3 regions of the Ensifer sp. Root423 genome follow, and region 1 is predicted to be linked to each of the others. Evidence: predicted binding sites of a transcription regulator. Region 1 holds the regulator's gene; each other region holds the start of a gene.
The links. The regulator LexA, encoded in region 1, represses DNA repair genes until DNA is damaged. The targets are predictions, from matches to a motif close to TGTTCNNNNTGTGTTCNG.
Positions count from the first base shown of each region.

Region 1 (7,629 bases):
GCTAACTCAAGTTCGCCTGACACGTTCGAAGTACATATCACACCGGGGTGGCAGAGTGGGTCCACCCCGGAGTTGACTGTATTTTGCTTCTGAGACATCAGTTGCCCACAGTCACATACCTGACCCGGACTTGGACCGCCGCCGCTATGACGGATGCTCGCTGGGGCGAATGATTAAATCGGCAGCTTCACGGCCTCGACACACTGACGGGCCTGTTCCAAGAGCGGTCCAGCGGAATAGAGCCCAAGCGTGATACCGCTCCGCTTCTGGCCGACGACTGCGGCAATGATACTTTCAGGCTGTCCCGCCTGTTCCGCCTTCGTGATGAACCAGCGGCGGAACGAGTGGAAGTTGACGAGGCTGCGGCGCTTCCCTTCCCTCTGATCGTCGACACCAACGTCTCGCCGGTAATCGGTGAACTGGTTCGATGTCTTGAATGAGCGCTCACGCAGCGAGCCGGGTTTCTTCGGCCCCGGCCATTCGGGGAAGATGTCGTCCATGTCTTGTTTGCCTTCAGACCTCCGAGCGATGATCGCTGCCAAATCAGGATGGATCGGACAAAGGCGCGACCCGGGTTCCTTCTTCTGAGGCTTGAAAGTGAAGGTGTCGTTCTGGCAGTCTTTCACCTTGAGGCAAACGATGGCGTCCAATCTTGCGCCCGTGAGCGCCCCTATTCGCATAACGTCGTGCATAGCTTGGGTGGCCGGCCCCATCAGCAGCTTCCGCATCTCCTCGTTCGTGAACGGTCGTTCCTTGTCATCCGTTATCTGTAGTGGCTTCTTGAACCTGCGGCCCTGCCAGATGTTGGTGTCCACCACATGCCGCCTTTCGAGCCAGCCCCAGTACACGGAAAGACGACCGATGTACTTGTTCAGTGTCGCAGGGTCTGTCTTGCCGACGAGACCGGGAAGGTCGTCACAGAACCGGACCGCTTCCCGTTTTGAGATGGCCTGAAGGTAAGGGGGCACACCATTCGCCTTGCACCAGTCCTTCAGATACTTGATGGCTCGTTTGTCGTCGGCGGCAGTTCGGGCCTTCACCTGAGACATCGACATGTACTTCGCATGTTCGAAATCGACAGGAGTCCTCTTGCCCTTTGCAACAGCGAGAAACTCCATCGCAAGGGCATCGCGTTCCGGTTCATGGATCGGGTGACCGTTATCGCCAACTTCGACCGGATCGCCAGCCAATGCTTCGGCATAGTCCTCAATCGCGTCATCGACCCGTCCGCGCTGCTCGGTGCCGAAGGCCACCACTCGCTGTTGAGAGAGCCGCCGCGCTTCCTCCATGGCTTTCACCCGGGCGCTGGCAAGAGCTGCTTCCTTCGAGACATTCGGACGCCTCGCTTGATCGATGGTCGCTCTAAACTCTGCCACAACGTCCCACTTCAGGCGGTTGGCCTCGCTGAGGCTATCCGTCCCCAAAGACCGCTTCAGTTTCGTCCCGAGCTTTCCCTGGAGTTGCCTCGGCACGTTGAAGACCACCCGCCACTTGCTGCCGTGTACTTCGAGATATCTGGTATCGGCTGACGATGGGGCTGGCATGAAATCCTCGGTGAGTACCCAAAAAAGTACCCAGACTTAGTCCCAAAGACTGTTGAAATTCAACAACAATTTGAAAAGAAACGAGAAAAGAGGTGGAAAGGTTGCCCTCCCTTCGGCTCCACCAAAACGATCAGAAGGTGCCCGGTTGCCGAGGTATCGGAACAGCGGCTGATTTGTCATCAGCAGATCGCCAGTTCGAGTCTCTCTGGGGACACCGCCATGCTAAGCCACCGTCCGGCCTTCGCGAAACGCTGCCCGATCCCGTGGCCACCTGCTTTCAGAGGCTGAACGGATCCCGCGCCGAGCGCTTCTCGCTCGGTGCATTGAACGGGTCGGCTTTCTTCTCCTTGGACTTGCGGCCCTCGTCGGCGATAATCTCGTCGACCGCCCGCTGGCACTTCATCAGCTCGTCGGCCGCCGGGCCGGTGCCGCGCAGGCTGAGATTTGCGATGACGCGATCTTCAAACGCGATGGCCAAGGCCCGCTTGCGCACGAAGCCCGTCAGGAACTCGGCGTCGGTGACGTTCACGAACAGAAACTTTCCGCTCGCATCACCGGCAGCGGTCGCCGAAGCGCTCCAGGGATCGGTCTTGTCGAAGCGGAAGGTCAGGTCGTACTCTTTGCCGACCTCAAGCGACCTCCAGTCGTCGCTGGCGAAGCTCATATAGAGCGGCGACTCGGAGCCCTTGGGATAGAACCCAAGGCGCAAGGTGACCCCGCCGTCGAATACCGATGAGATGAAGCAGGAGCCCTCCATCGAGGTGTCGGAAGCAACGGTCCAGCCGTCGACATCCTTCCACTTGATGATTTCGGACTCCTCAGCCGCGGCCGATCCCGCGGCGATCAGACAGCTTACCAATCCGACCAGCAATCTACGCATGCAAAACCCCCGTTTGCCCGCATTTTGATAGGTCCCCCCGTCACTGTCGAGGGTACCTAGCCGATCCCAGGCAATATTTTAGGAATATTCACCTCTCTGCGGCAAGCGGACGCGCCCATCACATGGCGAAAGGATCTTTCGACGACTTGGTCTGGCCGCCGCCGGCAAAGGGATCGTTGTTCGGCGCATTGCCACCGGCACCCGCAAAGGGATCGTTCGCCGCTCCCTGACCGCCATTCGGGATCAAGGCGCTCACCGCCTCCTGGCACTTGAACATCTCGCTTACCGCCTTCATCGAATCACGCAGGCTGAGGCTCGCGACGACGCGCCCCTCGAAGGCCAGCGCCAAGGTGTTCTTGCGAACGAATTCGGTAAAGAAGTCGGTGTTGGAAAAGTTGACGACAAGGGCCCTGGCGCCGGTCAGATCAACACCGAACGCAACGGCCGGCCACTGACGACCACGGTCGAGCTGCAAGGCAACATCGTATTCCCGCTGCGGCTCGATGGACTTCCATTCGGCATTGCCGATCGAAAGAAACGCCAGGTTCGTCGATCCCCGCGGATAAAAGCCGATACGAAGGATAGCGCCGGCGTCATAGCTCGTCGCCGCGTAACACGAGCCGCCCAGGGAGCGATCGGATCCCACCGTCCAGGCGTTGATCCGTTTCCAGATATTCGAACGCCCTTCTTCGGCAGACGCCGCTCCAGCCGTGAGCAACAGGCCGAGCACCACCAACGACAATCTATGCATGCAACCACCCCACTTTCCACGCAAAGTTATCTTTTTTTAGAGGCCTGTCGAGACGGTGAAGGCCCTTCCCCGCAGGGATTTTTGCGCGCCCCAGGCCCGATGCGAAAGCTGGCAGCTCCGATGCATTCTCCGCGCCGGTCCATGAAGAACGGCCGAGACGAGGTTGAGATCGAGCGGCTGGCGCAAATCAGCCACAGCCTGCGGGCAAAGAGCTGTTGAACATGGCAGAGTGATCGCCATGCTTGCTGGACTTCGGAACGAAAGCGCGGTTCACATCGTTTACCAACCCGTAGTCCCACCCCTTCATCAAGTGGACGATCACCGTGCTTGCCGCCCTGCTTCTCGCTTCGATAGTCGCATCGCCCAATATGCCTGACGTCAAGCTCAGTGCCGCGACGGTGGATGAACTCCAGACCGATTTCGAACGGGCCGTGCCGTGCCATCAGATCGATGGACGCAATGTTTGGAAGGGCGCGCTCGCCTTCTACATCCAGTCCTTCGTTTATGACGGCGATACGCCCGTTGCGACCGATGCGGCCGACGCAGTGCTTCCGGAAGACAACAGCGCCGAAACGGTGAAGGAGTTCGAAGACGCCTGCTCGGCCTCGCAAGCGACTTAAGTCTCTCCGCGAAGAGAGCCGCGATTCGTTCGAATCACGCGCGCGATTGACCTGCCCGGCGCTGTTTTGGGACGCAACCGTCGCCGAAAACCGCCCCGCTCCCGCAAAAGTGACCAATCGCCCCCCACAGAAGCAGCCAATTGCCTGAATTCACGGAATTTTAGGCACTTGCGGAACACATATGGAACAGATAGTGTCTGTTCTTGATTTGTTTCACGCCTCTGGAGCGACGTGCCATGCTGACCCGCAAGCAACAGGAATTGCTTCTGTTCATCCACGAACGCATGAAGGAGTCGGGCGTACCGCCGTCTTTCGATGAAATGAAGGATGCGCTCGACCTTGCGTCGAAGTCCGGCATTCACCGTTTGATCACGGCGCTCGAAGAACGCGGGTTCATTCGCCGGTTGCCGAACCGGGCGCGCGCGCTCGAAGTCATCAAGCTTCCGGAAGCCTACGCCGCCGGCCAGCAACAGCCGCGCAGGGGCTTCTCGCCGAGCGTGATCGAGGGCAGCCTCGGAAAGCCGCCGGCCGCCGCTCCTGCCACGCCGAAGCCGGCGCCGGTCGCCGAAAGCACGTCTGTTTCCGTCCCGGTGATGGGGCGCATCGCTGCCGGCGTGCCGATCTCGGCGATCCAGAACAACACCCATGACATTACCGTTCCGCTCGACATGATCGGCAGCGGCGAGCATTACGCCCTCGAAGTAAAGGGCGATTCGATGATCGAGGCCGGCATCTTCGATGGCGACACGGTGATCATCCGCAACGGCAACTCGGCCAATCCCGGCGACATCATCGTGGCGCTCGTGGACGACGAGGAAGCGACGCTGAAGCGCTTCCGTCGCAAGGGCGCGTCGATTGCGCTCGAAGCGGCCAACCCCGCCTACGAGACGCGCATTTTCGGACCGGATCGCGTGAAGATCCAGGGCAAGCTCGTCGGGCTGATCCGCCGCTACCATTGAATTCCAGGCAGAACGCCGAATCAAAAGAGCCTCGCCACTGAAAGTGGCGAGGCTCTTTCCGTTTAAGGCGACCTGAAATCCAGATCGCTTATTCGTGGATCGTGTATTCGCCGAGTTCGCAGAGATCCTGCGTGTCCTCGGTCGTATCGAGGGCCGAGCCTTCCTCGAATTCGAATCGCATGTCGTATTTGCAGACGTCCCGCCCGTCGGCAATGGTGATCTCCATGCTCTCGCCGGGGTTCAGGACCTGCCGACCGAAAACATCGTCTTCCCATTCATTGACGCCGACCGGCGACGTATAGAAATTCGTCAGTACCGCGCCGGTGTTGTTCTTCAGCTGGAAAACCAGGTCGTCCGCGCGCGCCTCCATAGCGGTCGCCGCAAAACACGCCAACGCCGTCAGGATCAGTCTCTTTTTCATTGATGCCATTGCCTCCGTTCTTAATGTTGACGGACGCTACCGATACGGTTGATCTCAGCGGAGTCATCGTTCCCCCTCTACCGAATTCACCGAAGCGATAAGATCCGACGGAGGCATAGGCGACGTGGCTTGCGCGGACGTGTCGCGAATTTTACCGCGCTGCCCTAAGGCAGAACGCCAAACCAAATTTAACGAGGTGAGATTATTGGAGGCCTCGCCCGGAATTGAACCGGGGTACAAGGATTTGCAGTCCTCTGCGTCACCACTCCGCCACGAGGCCTCACAGCTCGGATAACCAAGCGTTGGCGCGGATTTAGAATGATTGCAGAAAAACCGCAAGAGGCATTTTCTGAAAAACGCGCCGTCGATTTGCAGGACGGATACTTTCCACAGAACGATCGACGATGTCCGCCGATCGTCTCCCAGCTGATCTCAGCACCAGGGCGTCGGGCGCCCTTCCCACGGCCGCACGAGCCCCTCGGAAACGAGTACACGTCCAAGAGATTGGTCACCGCGGGTGACCAGGCGCAGTTTCTCGCCGGCCTTGGCATCTGATCGCCCTCCCGCCGAGATCAGCCTGAAGTCGCCTGCATTCAGCAATTCGCGCAGGCGCTGCTTGGCGTAGAAGCCGCGCGAACGCTCCTTGTCGCAGCTTGCCTGGCGGATTCGCGGCGCATCGACATCGGCGACGCGGATCGTCTCGCCATGGAAGACGAAGGTCGCGCCATCGATCACGCAGTTGTCGTTGCGAATGCCGCAAAAATAGAACTGATCGGTACGGATGGATGCCGTCTTCACCTCTTCATTCGGCCGCACGAGAGGGGTTGGCGGCGTGACGCCGACATTCACCGACGGCACCGGGGCGGCCAGGGCAACCTTCGTCGCCGGGTTGGGCTTCGGATTCGGTTTGTGCCTATCCGCCTGCTGGGCAACGCGCTCCTGCGCTTCAGGAACCGCGCGCTGAGGCTTCGGCTTCGTTTCCGATCGCGATGCAAAGGCCATGACATCGGAAACCACCGGCCAGTGCCGCAACTCGGCGCGATGGTCGTAGGCCATGACGCCGCCAAGGGTGAGCGCTGCGGCCAGATACCACGGCGCCATGCCGCCCTGTTTGCTGGTGCTTCGGCCCGAACTGCGGCGTCGACGTTTCGTAGTGGCTTTGGCCATCGGTCCCCATCCTGATTCGAGACCGCATTATGCGTTTGATGGGTTGCCGAAAAGTTTTCGAGGGCACCCCAACAGAGGGGAAGACCGCCAGGAACCGGTCATTCGCCTGCGCGGCCACGGCCCTTGTTGAGAGATTCGGAATTGCTACGGGACGGCCAAAACTGCCGACCGCCCTGCCCTCGACAACAAGATCGTTAAATCGGCGTCCGCCTCAGGAGCCGTTCGACGAGTTGGCCTTCCCGCGCCAGCGCGCCCACCAGACGGCCAGACGACGACGGCGGCGGCGAACCGAGGGAATGTCGTGGGAAAGCACGATCAGGCCCAACGGTATCATCCAGAAGCCCAGCACGGGCAAGAAACCGAGAAAACCACAAAACACCAGCAGCGAACCCAGCAGGATGCGCAGCAGGGGCGAGTCGGGCAACGCGATACGCCATTTTCCCAGCACGATCTGTCGTGTTTGCGGATCAATGCCGAAATGCGTCTGCTTCCTGTTTTTATTCATCATTCCCTATCCGGCGTGTTTTCCCACAATTGGGGACTTCTCCACAGCCTCGCAACGGAACTTGTCATTTTTTTTGAAAAAAGCGCTTGGCAAATCAGAAAAGCATGCGTATTAGCAGCCTCACTTCTGAAGCGCACACGGCGCGGATGATCCCTGGTAGCTCAGCGGTAGAGCATTCGACTGTTAATCGACAGGTCGCCGGTTCGAATCCGGCCCGGGGAGCCACTTTCTAAAAGAGCCATTTGCAGCGATGCGAATGGCTCTTTTTCATTTTGCACCTATGTTCTCCAGGTGATCAATCCCCAACCTCCCGATGGTTCTTCATGACAAAGGCCGCGGCGCCGCCCATCATCGTCTGGTTCCGCAAGGATCTCCGCCTGGCCGACAATCGCGCCCTCTCGGCTGCCGCCGGCGAGGCAGCCGTCATTCCCCTCTATATTCGCGAACCCGCCGACAGCGGCAACGGTGCGCTCGGGGCGGCGCAGGCGTGGTGGCTGCACCATTCGCTCGAGGCCTTGGGCGCAAGTCTCGCGCGGCACGCTTCTCGCCTCGTTCTTCGATCAGGCGCGCCGCTTGACGTGATTGTCGAGATTGCGCGCGCAAGCGGTGCGGAGCGCATCTACTGGAACCGGCGCTACGACCCGAACGGCATCGCCACGGATACCGCGCTCAAGAAGGCGCTGGCCGAGCGGGGAATCATCACGGAGAGCTTTGCAGGACAATTGCTGCATGAGCCCATGCGGCTGCTGACGACGACGGGCGGCCCCTACCGCGTGTTCACG
Region 1 is NZ_LMEG01000015.1:60,835-68,463, forward strand. It holds gene ASD01_RS16045 (DUF262 domain-containing protein) at 1-5, shown strand, start outside; gene ASD01_RS16050 (DUF6538 domain-containing protein) at 174-1,544, opposite strand; gene ASD01_RS16055 (hypothetical protein) at 1,822-2,424, opposite strand; gene ASD01_RS16060 (hypothetical protein) at 2,543-3,175, opposite strand; gene ASD01_RS16070 (hypothetical protein) at 3,499-3,795, shown strand; gene lexA (transcriptional repressor LexA) at 4,032-4,754, shown strand; gene ASD01_RS16080 (hypothetical protein) at 4,843-5,184, opposite strand; tRNA gene ASD01_RS16085 (tRNA-Cys) at 5,382-5,455, opposite strand; gene ASD01_RS16090 (thermonuclease family protein) at 5,608-6,342, opposite strand; gene ASD01_RS16095 (hypothetical protein) at 6,554-6,847, opposite strand; tRNA gene ASD01_RS16100 (tRNA-Asn) at 6,998-7,072, shown strand; gene ASD01_RS16105 (cryptochrome/photolyase family protein) at 7,171-7,629, shown strand, end outside.

Region 2 (7,629 bases), on a different contig from region 1:
CAAAAGACGATTCTCCGCCTCCTCAGCGGCGCAGCACTGCTGGCTCTCGCTGCTGTCAGCGGCGGCTACCCGGCATTTGCCGAGGAGAAGACCGCAGCCGTCGAGGAAACTGAGCCGTTCGACATCAAGTCGGTCAATACCTTTTCCGGCGCGTTTCTCGCTGCCCGCACCGCCGATACGGACCGCGACTTCGCTTCCGCCACAGAACTCTACCGCATCGCGCTGCAGTTCGAGCCGAACAACAACGACGTCAAGCAGCGGCTGATGATCACGCTTCTGATGGCGGGCCAGTTCGACGAAGGCGCGAAGATTGCCGAGCAGTTGAAGTCCGACCCGGCCGTCGAGCGCATCACGACGGTCATTCGCGCGATCGAGGCGATCCGCAAGCGCGAGTATCGCAACGCACAGAAGCTTCTGAACTACCAGGGTCCGAACGATCTCGACCGGCTGATGAACGGCCTGCTTTCGGCCTGGGCGAAATTCGGCCAGGGCAAGCCGAAGGAAGCACTCGCCGAGATCAACGGCCTTGACGGTCCTGAATGGTTCCGCGTGTTCAAGAACTATCATGCGGGCGCGATCGCGGTTGCTGCGGGTGACAAGCAGACGGCGCGCACCAGGCTCAACGATGCCATTCTCGACCGCGAGGGCGGAAGTGCCGCTCCCGACACCTTCATGCGCGCGGTCGAAGCGCTTGCCCGTTTCGAGGCGCGCGAAGGCAACAAGCAGAAGGCGCTCGATACCGTCGCCGTCGGCGAAAACATGGTCAACAACTACACGCCGCTGCAGGCGCTGAGGACCGATATCGAGAATGGTGTTCCGCAGGAACAGCAGGTCAAGAACGCCACCCAGGGCGCTGCGGCCGTGCTCTTCTCGATCGGTGCGGCACTCAACCGCGACGGCGCCGAGGACATCGTCTCGCTCTACCTGCAGACCGCGCGCCGGCTCGACCCTGACAGCGCCGACATCCTGGTCATGCTCGGCGGCATCGCCGAAAACCTGAAGAAACCGAACGAGGCGATCGAACTCTACAAGGCCATTCCCGAGACCTCGCCGATGCGGCGCGTTTCGGAACTACAGCTCGGGCTCAGCCTCGCCAGCATCGGCAAGGTCGACGAGGCGAAGAAGCACCTGAAGGCGCTCATCGACGTCGATCCGAAGAACATCCGCAACTATCTCGCCTATGGCAGCGTGCTTTCCGACGCCAAGGACTACAAGGAGATGGGCGAACTCTACGATCGCGCCGTCGAACAGATCGGCTCCGTCCCGAAGCGCAGCGACTGGACGGTGTTCTTCCAACGCGGCATCGCCTATGAGCGCCAGAAGCTCTGGGACAAGGCCGAGCCGAACTTCCGCAAGGCGCTGGAGCTCAATCCGGACCAGCCGCAGGTGTTGAACTATCTCGGCTATTCCTGGGTCGACATGAACATCAACCTCGAAGAAGGCCTGGAGATGATCCGCAAGGCCGTCGAGTTGAAGCCGGATGACGGCTATATCGTCGATTCCCTCGGCTGGGCCTATTTCCGCATGAACCGCTTCGACGACGCAGTCGTGGAACTGGAGAAGGCGGCCGAACTGATGGCCGGCGACCCGACGATCAACGATCACCTTGGCGACGCCTACTGGCGCGTCGGCCGCAAGCTCGAAGCCGTGTTCCAGTGGACGCAGACGCTCGAACTGAAGCCCGAGGAAGCAGAGATCCCGAAGATCAAGGCAAAGATCGAGAACGGCTTGCCGCCGCTCAAGGAAGCGGTCCCCGCCTCGGCCGATGCCAAGGAAACCGCGCCGAAGAAGGTGACCCCGGAAGCACCGGCGCCGGACAAGAAGTCCTGACCGTTCCATGTCGGAAGGTGACATCGCGGGCTTCGCGCTGACGCGTGCAGCCCCCGCCAAGATCAATCTGGCCCTTCACGTCGTCGGCCAGCGCGCCGACGGCCACCATCTTCTCGAAAGTCTCGTCACTTTTGCCGATTGCGGCGATCGCATCGGTCTCTCGCCGGCGGATGCGGATCGCTTCACGGTTTCGGGCGCGTTTGCCGCCGCGCTGCCGATGGATGCCGGCGCGGGCGGCAACCTGGTTCTAAAGGCACGGGACCTGCTGCGCGCCGAACTGCAGGCACTTGACCCCGACACGGCCGGGCCGGTCCACCTGCATCTCGAGAAGAACCTGCCGCTCGCCTCGGGCATTGGCGGCGGATCCGCGGATGCGGCGGCGACGCTTCTTGGGCTTCTCGATCTTTGGGGCGCGACGATCGAACCCTCCCGCCTCGGCGCCATCGCGCTGCAGCTCGGAGCGGACGTGCCGATGTGTCTTGCCGGCACGCCACTGCTCGCGAAGGGGATCGGCGAGGACATTACGCCGCTTGCGGATTTCCCCGCGCTGCCGGTCGTGCTGGTCAATCCGCTCGTCGCCGTCTCGACGCCGGTTGTCTTCCGGGCCCTCGCCAACAAGACGAACCCGCCGCTCGTTGCGCCTCACAGAGCCGGCACGGCGGCCGAGTGGATTTCTGCGATCGCAACGATGCGCAACGATTTGCAGCTGCCGGCAGAGGGCCTTGAGCCCGTGATCGGCACGGTCTGCAAGGCATTGACCGAAGCCGGATCGGCGCTCACGCGCATGTCGGGCTCAGGCGCCACATGCTTCGGCCTTTTCGACAGCGACGTGCGCGCGGCTGCGACAGCGCGCGCTCTTTCGGAGGCCTACCCCGGGTGGTACGTTCTCGCCTGCAGGACAGTGGGCAAAGGGAAATAGCATGGCCGGTATCGACGAAAAGCGTCCGTTCATTCCTGTCGGGATCGCCATCCTCACGGTCTCCGACACGCGCACGCGCGCCGACGACAAGTCGGGCGACACATTGGAAGCGCGGGTGCGTGACGCCGGCCATCGGCTTGAGGCGCGCGCCATCGTTTCCGACGACAAGACGAAGATCTACGACCAGGTAAAGGCCTGGACGCTCGATCCCAACATCGACGTGGTGATCACGACAGGTGGAACGGGCTTCACCGGGCGGGACGTGACGCCTGAGGCGCTGGAACCGTTGTTCGAGAAGCGCATGGACGGGTTCTCCGAAGTCTTCCACCGTATCTCCTTCGAGAAGATCGGCACCTCGACGATCCAGTCGCGGGCAACTGGCGGCGTTGCCAACGCCACCTTCATCTTCGTCCTTCCGGGTTCGCCCGGTGCCTGCCGTGATGCGTGGGACGGCATCCTCAAGCAACAGCTCGACTATCGGCACATGCCCTGCAATTTCGTGGAGATCATGCCGCGGCTCGACGAGCATCTGAAACGTGGCTGAAGAGCTTGGACCGTTCCGGCTTGGCCGACCTGTTACCTTAGTAACTGACGGTCGCTTCTCCTCTCGTTAGTCTCCAAGCGTTGACACAGCGAGGAACGACCGCCGCACGTTCTATTCCTCGCGCCGCAAGACCCTTCCGCCTCTGTCCCCCAGGCGGAATGCAATGTTGGATACGACGGGTAGCCAGAATGCTGCCCGGATAGAAATCTACCAAACAAGGTCATTTGAGAGCCGCTTGGAGGTGCCGTCCCCCCGGGACTGGCACCTTTAATTTTGCGCGCTACGAACCGGCGTTACCGCCTGGCTTCGACGGCGACCCAGGCCGGAACAAGTTCGGTCGAGAGCTTGCGGACAGAGCGGACATTCGTCATGGCATCCAGGCCCGTATTGCCGCGGGCGGCCGCAAGAGCATCGTTCTTGCGCAGGAGAAAGCCTGTCTCCAGCGGCTTTCCCCGCCGGGTCAGCCGGCGGAAGAAAGGCCTGCGATGCAGTCTCGAACCGGAGAAGCGGGCCGGTGCCTTGTTCATCGACACGTACTCGGCCAGTTCATCGATCCAGCGGCCGATCGGGCGGGCGCCCGGCTCCAGCAACATCAGCCATTCGCCACGCGCCGAACCCACCACATCGGCGAGATCCCAATCCCGGCAGAAACGGCATCCAGCGGCATCGGCCACATCGGACGAACCATCCTTCGAACCATGATCGAGGATGATCACATCGCTGACCAGCCCCTCCACGGCGCCGGCAACCAACACAGCAAGCGTCTGCGCCAGTTCGGCTTCGTTGTCGCGGGTTTCCATGATGATCGTGAGCATGGTTTCTCGTAACGCATCGGCACGGCAATTGCTACATCCAGGACATCGACCGAAGCGGTGCCTTGATCGACAAAACCGAAATTCCAATTTTTTGTTCTTGAATCGTTCTCTCATTCGCGATAGGAAAATAATCAGAACAAAACGGGATCAAATATCTGATTCCGGGGAGATTCCAATGACCGAGCTGTCTCAGATCAGGCAGGGTGCCCTTGCGCCCGCCAACACGGCAGATGTGGCCGAAGCGATGATGAGCGCAACGGGCCTCCGGATCGACATCGATCGCCGCCGGGGGCGCGGCGCCGGGATCAACATGTCCGGCAGGTTCGAACCGCGCAGCCGCGAGACGTTCGACGACGGTTGGGAAAGCCTGGAGGATCTGCCGCCGTTCAAGACCGAGGTTCAGGTCGAGAAGCCGCGCACGGTGATCACGAGGAACGAGTCTCCCGACATCTCCTTCGACCGCTCGATCAATCCCTATCGCGGCTGCGAGCATGGTTGCATCTATTGCTTCGCCCGCCCCACGCACGCGTATATGGGCCTATCGGCCGGCCTCGACTTCGAAGCGAAGCTGTTTGCCAAGCCGGATGCACCGCGACTTCTGGAGCGCGAACTGGCGCGGCAGGACTACAAGGTGAGGCCGATCGCCATCGGCACCAACACCGACCCCTATCAGCCGATCGAGAAGGAGTGGCGCATCATGCGCCAGATCCTCGAGGTGCTGCGGGACGCCAACCATCCGGTCATGATCGTCACCAAATCAGCGATGGTCACCCGCGATATCGATATCCTGGCGCCGATGGCGGAAAAGGGACTGGTTCGCGTCGGCATCTCCGTCACGACACTCGACCGGAAGCTCGCCCGCACGATGGAGCCGCGGGCCTCTACGCCGAGCAAGCGGCTGGAGGCGATACGCATGCTTGCCGAAGCGGGCATCCCGGCCGGTGTTCTCGTTTCCCCTATCATTCCGGCGCTGAACGACCACGAGATCGAGCGCGTGCTCGAAGGAGCAAGGACAGCCGGAGCAACGGAAGCAAGCTATGTCCTGCTGCGGCTGCCGCTCGAGGTCAGCCCGCTCTTTCGCGACTGGCTGCTGCGCAATTATCCGGACCGCTACCGGCACGTCATGTCGCTCATCCGCTCCATGCGTGGCGGCAAGGACTATGACGCCGAATTCGGCAAACGCATGAAGGGCGCCGGCCCCTATGCGTGGCAGATTGGCCGCCGCTTCGACTTGGCGGTCAAGCGCCTCGGCTTCAACCCGACGCGCCGGCAGCTGCGCGACGATCTCTTCGTGCCGCCGCTCGGAACGGGGGTGCAGCTCTCGCTTCTTTGAAGGCTTTCCGATCGCCTGGTAGCATCCGCAATTCGTAATCGGCGCGCAGCGAGAGATGATCGCCCCGCACCGCCAGGCGAACCCGATAGCGGGCGCCTCAGATCGCATAGCAGTTCCGGTGCCCCTTACCCGCCGTGGGCCCCGGTAATCCCCCGTCCGCCGCCGCACTCGGACTTGGGGGCTTGAAGAGAATCGGTCGATCATGCGAATTAGACTTATGTCTCGCAGATCGTCCGATTCTCCCCTTTTTCCCGATATCATCGAAGCGCCCGATTTCAGTTTCGAGCTTTCGGCCAAGGGCGATGGCTTCTGGCCGGTCGCCGGAGCGGATGAGGCCGGGCGTGGGCCGCTCGCGGGACCGGTGGTCGCCGCCGCCGTCATCCTCGATCCGGACGCCATTCCCGCGGGCCTCGACGACAGCAAGAAGCTGACGGCGCAGGCGCGCGAAAAACTGTTCGAAGAAATCCTCGCCACGTCCGAAGTGTCGATCGCCTCGGCTTCGGCCGGCACGATCGACGCCACCGACATCCGCAAGGCAAGCCTTGAAGCCATGCGGCGCGCCGTGGCCGGCCTGCCCTCGAACGCACGCTTCGTGCTCGTCGACGGCCGTGACGTGCCGCCCGGCCTCACCTGCCACGCCAAGGCGGTCGTCAAGGGCGATGCGCGGTCGCTGTCGATCGCCGCCGCTTCGATCGTCGCCAAGGTCACCCGCGACCGCATGATGGCCCGTGCCGATCTCGCACATCCCGGCTACGGCTTCGCGCTCCATGCCGGCTATGCGACGGTGACCCACCGTCGCGCCATCGAGACCCACGGCCCCTGCCCGCTGCACCGCATGAGCTTCCGGCCGCTGCGCCGGGACGACTAACCTTTGCGCAATCCCTGACCAGCGCTACGCAGGCGTTTTCGGTTCCGCTTCCGACATATCTCGTCAACAGCTTTTCTCGCGTCAAAAGCCATACCGGCGGCGCGCGTGCTGACGTGCGCTACGCTAGCCCTTGAACACTGGTCCTACTTCGGCGGCCGAACCTGATGTGGCGAAACGCCTACGCAAATCTCTGACGGAGGCTGGCGCCACCCATTGTTCGGGCCAGCGCGTTCTCTGCAGACAGGCATAAAAAAAGCCCCGCACGAAGCGGGGCTTTCTTCAATCGAATGTCCGAGCGCTTAGTTCAAGCGTGCCTTGACGTCGCCAAGTGCCTTCTTGAACAGATCGCTCTGGGCGCCGGCGTCCGCCTTGGCGGCAATGACCTTCTCGGCAGCGGCGATCGCGAGATCGACGGCAGCGGAACGAACCGCGTTGATCGCGTCGCTTTCGGCCTGCTTGATCTTCTGTTCCGAAAGAGCCGTGCGACGAACGACGTATTCCTCGGTCTTCTGCTTGGCTTCCGCGGTCAGCATTTCGGCTTCGCGCTGGGCGGCAGCGACGATGCCGGCAGCTTCCGCTTCGGCATCCTTGCGCTTGCGCTGGTACTCAGCGACGAGGCCCTGTGCTTCTTCGCGCAGGCGCTTGGCTTCGGTCAGCTCGTTGCCGATCTTTTCGGCGCGGGCGTCGAGCGCCTTGCCGACCATGCCCGGAACCTTGAGATAGGCAATCAGGACGAAGAACAGGATCAGGCCAACGAAGGCATAGAAAGTTGCATCAAGATGCATAGTTCAGTGCTCCTCAGTTGCCAGCCGATGCCTTGACGGCAGCGGTGATCTCGGCCTTGGTGACGGTTCCGCCGATCAGCTGCTTGACGACAGCCGTTGCGGTTTCCTCGGCGATGGCGCCGACGTCGGCCAGTGCTTTTGCCTTGATGTCGGCGATGCGGTCTTCTGCAGCCGAGATCTTCTTGGCAAGGTCGGCTTCGACGGCGGTGCGGTCAGCATTGGCCTTGGCTTTTGCGGATTCGCGGGCGTCGTCGGCGATCTTGTGACCCTTGGACTTGGCGGCTGCCAGGTCCTGCTCGTAGGAAGCGATGGCAGCGTCGGCTTCGCCCTTGAGGCGGGACGCTTCATCGAGATCCTGAGCGATCCGATCGTGACGGGTTTCCAGAATTCCGCCGATGCGCGGAATGATGACCTTCGACATCAGGAGATAGAAGAGGCCGAACGTGATCGCGAGCCAAAGCAGCTGCGATGCGAAATGGGTCGTATCGAAGGGCGGGAACACGCCGGAGCCAGCCTCGCCTTCGTGAGCCACACC
Region 2 is NZ_LMEG01000045.1:530,726-538,354, forward strand. It holds gene ASD01_RS31210 (tetratricopeptide repeat protein) at 1-1,830, shown strand, start outside; gene ASD01_RS31215 (4-(cytidine 5'-diphospho)-2-C-methyl-D-erythritol kinase) at 1,838-2,749, shown strand; gene moaB (molybdenum cofactor biosynthesis protein B) at 2,751-3,293, shown strand; gene ASD01_RS31225 (glycosyltransferase family protein) at 3,587-4,108, opposite strand; gene ASD01_RS31230 (PA0069 family radical SAM protein) at 4,284-5,441, shown strand; gene ASD01_RS31235 (ribonuclease HII) at 5,659-6,309, shown strand; gene ASD01_RS31240 (F0F1 ATP synthase subunit B) at 6,609-7,094, opposite strand; gene ASD01_RS31245 (F0F1 ATP synthase subunit B) at 7,108-7,629, opposite strand, start outside.
Region 2: a site for LexA is predicted at 4,241-4,258, ahead of ASD01_RS31230 (PA0069 family radical SAM protein). Genes of this name have one in related genera too.

Region 3 (7,629 bases), on a different contig from region 1:
TCGGCAATGCCGAGGCCGCCAATACCGAGGCGGCTCGCCGCAACGACCATCTCACCCGGATGGGAAGCGCCTTCGAGGAAGGAGAAATTCGACCAGGCACCGATCTCGAAATAGGGGGTAGCGTCGCTCATGCGAAGACTCCATGCATGAACCAGCGCGGCGGAGCGCTCGCGCCATAATGCCCCTCGCGAAACAGCCAGAACCGCCGGCCGCTATCGTCCTCCACCCGGAAATAATCACGCTCCAGCGCCGGCTCGCCATCAAGCCACCATTCGCCGGCGATCCGCTCCGGCCCCTCAGCGCGCGCGATACGGTGCAATGTGCGCCGCCAGCGAAAGCTTCTCGGCGGCCCCTCCGGCACTTCGGCCACCGCCTCCACCGGTTCGGGACTTGGAAAGAGCCGCTGCGGCCGGGCGGCGGCAGCAAGCAGGGGCGCCGGGATGTTGTTACCCGGTTCCTCTGCCTTGCCGATCAGCGCCAGATCCGTGAGCGGCCGGAAGCTTGCCGCCCGCTCCGGCACATGGCTTTCCGAGAGCGCCGGCACCATGAGGCTTTCTGCGCCGAAGCGCGCCATGACCCGGTCGGCGAAGGCGGCAAGCGGACGCTCGCGATCCGGCGTGCCAGAGAAATCCTCCTGCATCACCTCGTATTTTTCGCTCTTCGGCACCGAAAGCCTGAGGATTTCGAAGCCGAAGCCGGCATCGAGATCTTCGTGCACCGCCTGCAGGCGTTCGCGGAAGAGACCCGCGACGCGACGCGGCTCGTTGAGCGGCGAGGACGTGCCGGCGGCGATGCGAAAGACCGCACCGTCGACGCGGAAAAGCAGCAGTTCGAACAGGCGCCCGCCCTCGCCGCGCTTCTCCAGTTCCGGTTTCAGCCGCAACGCCAGTTCTTCCGTCAGGCCCAAAATATCGTCTTCACCCTGGACCGGCTCGCCGAGCCGCCGCTCTGCCGAAAGGGCAGCGACGGGCAACCGTGGCGACAGCGGCTCGTCCTCGCGCCCGAGCGCCTGGTCGAGACGCAGAAGCAGGGTTGCGCCGAACCGGCGGGCGAGCGGTGCGCGCGGCGCCTCGATCAGGTCGCCGATCTGCTTGAGCCCGACCCGGCCGAGTGTTTCGATCGTTTCCTGCGGCAGCCGCAGCGCCGCCATCGGCAAGGGTGCCAGCGCTCGCACCGCCTCGTCCTCGGCAAGGATAGCGTCGGAGCCGAAACGCGCCACCGCCCAGGAGAGCCCGGCGGACGAAGAGATCGCCGCCCGGGCCTCGACCCCCAGATGAAAGAGGCGAGCGAGCAGATCGTCGAGCAGCGCTTTTTCCCCGCCGAGAAGATGGGCGCAGCCGGTGATGTCGAGAAAGAGGCCGCTGTCGCCATCGAGCGCGACGAGCGGCGTGTAGCGGCAACACCAGGCCGCCAGCCCTGCAAGCAGCGCCCGGTCGGCGGCGGGATCGGCCGGCAGCACGTCGATCTCGGGACACATGGCCCGCGCTTCGGCGACACCCTGGCCGATATGAAACCCACGCTTTTCAGCGAAACCATCGAGCGCAACGAGACGCATTGCGCTCTTCACCTTGTCGGCGAAGACGACGGGCGGATGCTCAGGACGCCCGCGGGAAAGCCACGAGTTCCCCCAGCGCTTGCGCGCGACCCGATCGGCCGGAAGATGCGGAAAGGCGAGCGACAGAATGCGCTGATTCTGGATCTGCCGCAGCAGCGGCTGGTAGGGGCTCGACGGGGTAAAGGCGGCGGTCATGGGGGTTCCACTCCAGGAAGAAGCCGAGCGGCGCAGGAGCCCTGCTCTTCTCGGCAATGACGTGAAAGACGGGATGGCCGATGCTGCCGCGAAGCATCGATCCATCCGGTAGCGGTCGCTCACGCGCCGGTGCCGGCTCGACGAGGAAGCGGAAGAAGGCGCTGCTCGCCTCCTCGTGTCCGGATTGGCGCAGAAGCAGAAGGGGGACGTGGCCAGCGCGCGAGCGCACATGCAGGCGTCGGCTCTCGCTGAGTGCCAGGGCAGCCGGGTTGCCGCGAATTTCAAGGATGACGGCACAGAAGCTCGGCACGGAAAGCGCGGCCTCGGCGATCCAGAGCGCATCCTTTATCGTGCGTGGCAGGCTGAAGACGAGGCCGCGGACATCGAGACCAAAGGCCTTCAGACCCAACCCATAGGGCATGCCCGCCTCGGTGGAAGCCATCGACTGGCTGATCCAGAGAACGGGGGCGGCCGGCTCGCCCTTTTCAAGCCGCGCCCGTTGACAGAGCACGCTGAGTGCTGCGGCAAAACCGGCGGCTGCACCGGCATCGCGCGTCTCGGCATTGCGGATTTCCGTCATGCCTTCGAGCGGCAGGCCGCCTTCGAGAAGATCGTCCAGATCGGGAACGCCGAGCGCCAGCGCCTTGCGGCCAGGCTCGTCTTCTTCCCGTTGACGGAAGCCGCCGGGATCGGCCGCCTTGGCGGCGCGCACGACGCCCGGAAGCCGACGGTTTTCGATCCTGGCTATGGTTTCTCGGAGCGAAAGTACCGTCTCCCGCTGCACGGCTGTGTCGGCCATGACGGTCAACTCCCATCAGAATGTTCATGTTATGTTCTATTAGATTCCAGAGCTTCCTAAATGAGTCAACAGCCAATTCTAAGAATTTATTCCTGTCCCTGTGGTCAAGGAATTCAACACTCGAAAAACAAAGGCAAAATCGCTATATGGAGGGCAACAAGGAGTGCCTATGGCCCGCATTGACCAGACCGATGATTGGCGGGAACGCCACGCACCGACGCTTACCACTTTCGAGCAGCTTGCGCTGGAGGCCTATGGCCACCTGCCGCAGGAATTCCGCCAGCTGACGACCGACCTTATCATCGAAGTTGCCGACTTCCCGAGCGACGACGTTTTCGAGGACATGGCGCTGGAAACGCCTTTCGACCTGCTCGGCCTCTTCGAAGGCCGCGGCATCAGCGAACGCTTCACCATGGAAACCGGCCAGTTTCCGAACCGCATCACCCTCTACCGCCGCCCGATCATCGACTATTGGGCGGAGAACGAGGAGACGCTGGGCGACATCATCACCCACGTGCTGATCCACGAGATCGGCCACCATTTCGGCCTCTCCGACGACGACATGGAACGGATCGAGGCCAGCGTCGAGCACGTCGGCGGCTGACACTTCATTTGCCTATCATCGCGCGGTGAGGAAGCCTCTCATCCGCCTGCCGGCACCTTCTCCCCGCAGGCGGGGCGAAGGAAACTCGCGATACGCATCCCAATCGGAGCACGACCGATTCCAGAAAGCAGGCCTCACACGCCGATTGTGAGCATCAACCGCGTCCCCTCGCCCCGCCTGCAGGGAGAGGGTTAGTCCTCGGGCTAAACCCGAGGAGAGGGGCAAACCTGCACGACGGCAAACAGCCTCGACTACTGCTCCGACAGCTTGATATCCGGGGTGTATTCCTTGCCTTCGACCTCCTTGACCACCGCCTGGCCGCACTGCATGTGCTGCGTGTCGGCATTGAAAGCATAGGTGGGCGAGCCATGCAGGCTCCAGCCCTGGTTTAGCGCCGCCGTCACCTTGTGGCAGAAGGAAGCGTCGTCAGGGCCGGTCAGGAAGCGGAAGAGTTTCAAGATCTTGTCTTTCGTTTTTCGATGAGGTCCGCCTTGGCGGCAAGCGTGACGGCCTGGTCGAGGTGCAGCCGCTCGACCATCCGCCCGCTGAGGTTGATGACGCCCTTGCCGACGTTTTCGGGCAGCGCAAAGGCGGCGATGATCGCGCGCGCCTCGTCGACGGCGATCTGATCGACGCCGAAGCGCTCGTTCGCCGGGCCAATCTGCGCTGGATGGATCAGCATTTTGCCGTCATAGCCCATGTCGCGGCCCTGCCGGCATTCCTCGTCGAAACCGGCACCATCGCGGAAATCGTTGAACACGGCGTCGATGACATCGAGCCCGCCGCCGCGCGCGGCAAGCAGGATCTGCATCAGCCAGGGGATGAGATAGGGCCGGCCCGGACGATCCGGAACGCCGGTCTCCTTGCGCAGGTCGTTGAGGCCGACGACGAAACAATCGAGCCTGCCACTGAAGGTACGGCCGGCCTCGGCGATTGCCGGCGCGTTGATCACCCCGCGTGGCGTCTCGATCATTGCCCAGAGGCGCAGCGTCTCCGGCGCATCGTTCTCGTCGAGCCAGTCGGCCGCCGCCTGGATATCCGCCGGGCTTTCGACCTTCGGCAACAGGATGGCGTCGGGATTGGCCGCAAGCGCCGCAGCAAGATCGCCCTGACCATAGTCGGAGCCGATCGCATTGATGCGAATGACAATCTCGCAATCCGGCCGGCTCGCCGTCAGATACTGCACAAGCGCCGCACGCGCTTCCACCTTGCGCTCGGGCGCTACCGCATCCTCGAGATCGAAGATCGCGACATCCGTCGCGAGTTCCGCGACCTTGGCAAGCGCGCGGGCATTGTCGGCCGGCACGCAAAGCACCGAGCGGCGCAGGCGTACAGGGTGATGTTCGCTCGATTTGTTCATGCTTCAGTTGTGCCCGCCTTTGCCGCGTTCCGCAAGACGAGGCGAACCGCCGCACCCCTTTCGAAAGCCCGCCTCTTGCAAGTCCGAAGGCGCGCCCCCACATCGCCATCAGAAAGGTGACGATTATGCAAAGCATTCGCTCTGTTCTCTTTACGGCCGCAGCCCTGACCATCACGTTCGCGGCCTTTGTGCTTACCGCCTCGCTGGCGCTGGCACTGGCCGGCATCGCCGCCGTCGTCGTGGTCGGCAGCGCCATTGCCACCCGGCTGAATTTCAGGCCTGCCCGCGCCACCGCGCGCCCGGCTGCCGCAGGTGCGACCCAGAGCCAGCGCGAGATGCGCATCTGGAACGACGGCCGCGGCACGATCATCGACCTCTGATCCCCCTGGGTGTCGAAATCGATCCCCGGGCGTCGGAATCGATCCCCGGCGATCATTGCAATCGGGCCGATCCGTGATCGGCTCGAACCCTGTTGGTGGCCTTCAAAAACCGTCATGCAGCCGGCCGCGATTTTTTTTCGACCCCATGTCGGATCGGAGATTCCATGTCCGTCCTTGAGGCAGGCCAGCACGGTCCTGGCTCTTCGAACAGGATGGAGAACGATATGGATACCCAGACGCAGCAGCCGGCACCGGTCCTCAACGGCCTTCTGCCCTATCTTCAGGTCGATGGCGCCGCCAAGGCGTCCGAATTCTACCAGCGCGCCTTCGGGGCCAAGGAAGTGGGCCGGCACCCGCTCGACGAGCAGGGCCGCACGATGCACATCCACCTCTATGTCAACGGCAGCTCGCTGATGCTCGCCGATGCCTATCCGGAATACGGCCATCCGCTGGAAAAGCCGCAGGCCTTCACCCTGACGCTCACCGTCGACGACATCGATGCCTGGTGGGACCGTGCGGTTGCCGCCGGCACCGAGGTCGTGATGCCGATCGAGGTGATGTTCTGGGGCGACCGCTACGGCCAGCTCCGCGATCCCTTCGGCGTTCTCTGGGCCATGAACAGCCCGGTGAAGGCAAGCTAAGTCCCTGCAGACAATCGAGATCCGGACGAAGCTCTCGCCGGGCGGGCATTTTCACCCGCCCGGCGAAGCGTATTTGAACAGATTTTCCTTCATTTCGGCGCAAAACTCATCTAAACGCTAGCGCAACATTCTTCTGAAATCGAAGGCCTGAAGTTATGGAAAAATTCGTCAAGCTCACCGGTGTCGCTGCCCCCCTCCCCGTCGTCAACATCGACACGGACATGATCATTCCGAAGGACTACCTGAAGACGATCAAGCGCACCGGCCTTGGCAAGGGCCTCTTCGCCGAAGCCCGCTACAATGAAGACGGCTCGGTCAACCCCGACTTCGTGCTCAACAAGCCGGCCTACCAGAACGCCAGCATTCTCGTTGCCGGCGATAACTTCGGCTGCGGCTCCTCGCGCGAGCATGCTCCGTGGGCGCTGCTCGACTTCGGCATCCGCTGCGTGATCTCCACGTCCTTTGCCGACATCTTCTACAACAACTGTTTCAAGAACGGCATCCTGCCGATCGTCGTCAGCCAGGCTGACCTCGACAAGCTGATGGACGACGCCTCGCGCGGCTCCAACGCCATCCTCTCGGTCGACCTGGAATCCCAGGAAATCACCGGTCCGGACGGCGGTTCGGTCAAGTTCGAGGTCGACGCCTTCAAGCGTCACTGCCTGCTGAACGGCCTCGACGACATCGGCCTGACGCTGGAAAAGGCAACCGCCATCGACAGCTTCGAAAAGACGGTCGGCGCCGCGCGCCCCTGGGCTTAAAACGAAGATATGGCGCGCAAGCTCATCTCCTCGGGCTCGCCCTTCGAAAAGACGGCAGGCTATTCGCGTGCCGTCGCGATGGGTGACTGGTGCTTCGTCTCCGGCACGACCGGCTATGACTACGCCACCATGACCATGCCCGAGACGGTGGAAGAGCAGGCGCGCAATTGCCTGAAGACGATCGAGGGCGCGCTGAAGGAAGCGGGCTTCTCGATGAAGGACGTGGTGCGCAACCACTATTACGTCACTGATGCCAGCTTCGCCGACCGGGTGTTCCCGATCTTCGGCGAAGTCTTCGGCGAAATCCGCCCGGCCGCAACGATGATCGTCTGCGACCTGATCCGCCCGGAAATGCTGATCGAGATCGAGGTCACCGCGCTTCGCGGCTGACCCCTTGATCGCGCCCACCCTCAAAACGATTCCGATTTAAGCCATTATGCGATAGTCCATAGGGCATGACTTCGCCTGACTTACGCTGAACCGGAAGACGCCCATGCAATTTCAAGGCACCGCCGACTATATCGCCGACAAGGACCTGATGATCGCCGTCAACGCCGCGATCCGGCTGGAGCGCCCACTGCTGGTCAAGGGCGAGCCCGGCACCGGCAAGACCGAGCTTGCCCGCCAGATCGCCGCCGCCCTTGGCCTCGAACTCATCGAATGGAGCGTCAAGTCGACGACCAAGGCACAGCAAGGCCTCTATGAATATGACGCCGTGTCGCGGCTGCGCGACAGCCAGCTCGGCGACGAGCGTGTCAACGAGGTCCGGAACTATATCCGCAAGGGCAAGCTCTGGCAGGCCTTCGAGGCCGATCGCCGCGTGGTGCTTCTGATCGACGAGATAGACAAGGCCGACATCGAGTTTCCGAACGACCTGTTGCAGGAGCTCGACCGCATGGAATTCCATGTCTACGAGACCGGCGAGATGATCGGCGCGCGTCACCGGCCGATCGTCATCATCACCTCCAACAACGAGAAGGAGCTGCCGGACGCGTTTCTGCGCCGCTGCTTCTTCCACTATATCCGCTTCCCCGATGCAGACACGCTCGCCCGCATCGTCGAGGTGCATTATCCCGGCATCCGCAAGACGCTGCTTTCGGCGGCGCTCGCCGCCTTCTACGACATCCGCCAGGTGCCGGGCCTGAAGAAGAAGCCCTCCACGTCAGAGGCGCTCGACTGGATCCGCCTGCTCGTCGCCGACGAGGTCGATCCGGCCGACCTCAGGGCCGATGCCAAGACCATGCTGCCGAAGCTGCATGGTGCGCTCCTGAAGAACGAACAAGACGTGCACCTCTTCGAGCGCCTCGCCTTCATGGCCCGCCGCGACGGATGAG
Region 3 is NZ_LMEG01000034.1:147,568-155,196, reverse strand. It holds gene ASD01_RS24365 (error-prone DNA polymerase) at 1-131, opposite strand, end outside; gene ASD01_RS24360 (DNA polymerase Y family protein) at 128-1,681, opposite strand; gene ASD01_RS36055 (ImuA family protein) at 1,596-2,549, opposite strand; gene ASD01_RS24350 (metallopeptidase family protein) at 2,719-3,153, shown strand; gene ASD01_RS24345 (DUF1737 domain-containing protein) at 3,405-3,611, opposite strand; gene ASD01_RS24340 (HpcH/HpaI aldolase/citrate lyase family protein) at 3,608-4,513, opposite strand; gene ASD01_RS24335 (hypothetical protein) at 4,639-4,893, shown strand; gene ASD01_RS24330 (VOC family protein) at 5,118-5,534, shown strand; gene leuD (3-isopropylmalate dehydratase small subunit) at 5,690-6,295, shown strand; gene ASD01_RS24320 (RidA family protein) at 6,305-6,685, shown strand; gene ASD01_RS24315 (AAA family ATPase) at 6,789-7,628, shown strand; gene ASD01_RS24310 (NUDIX hydrolase) at 7,625-7,629, shown strand, end outside.
Region 3: a site for LexA is predicted at 2,571-2,588, ahead of ASD01_RS36055 (ImuA family protein). Genes of this name have one in related genera too.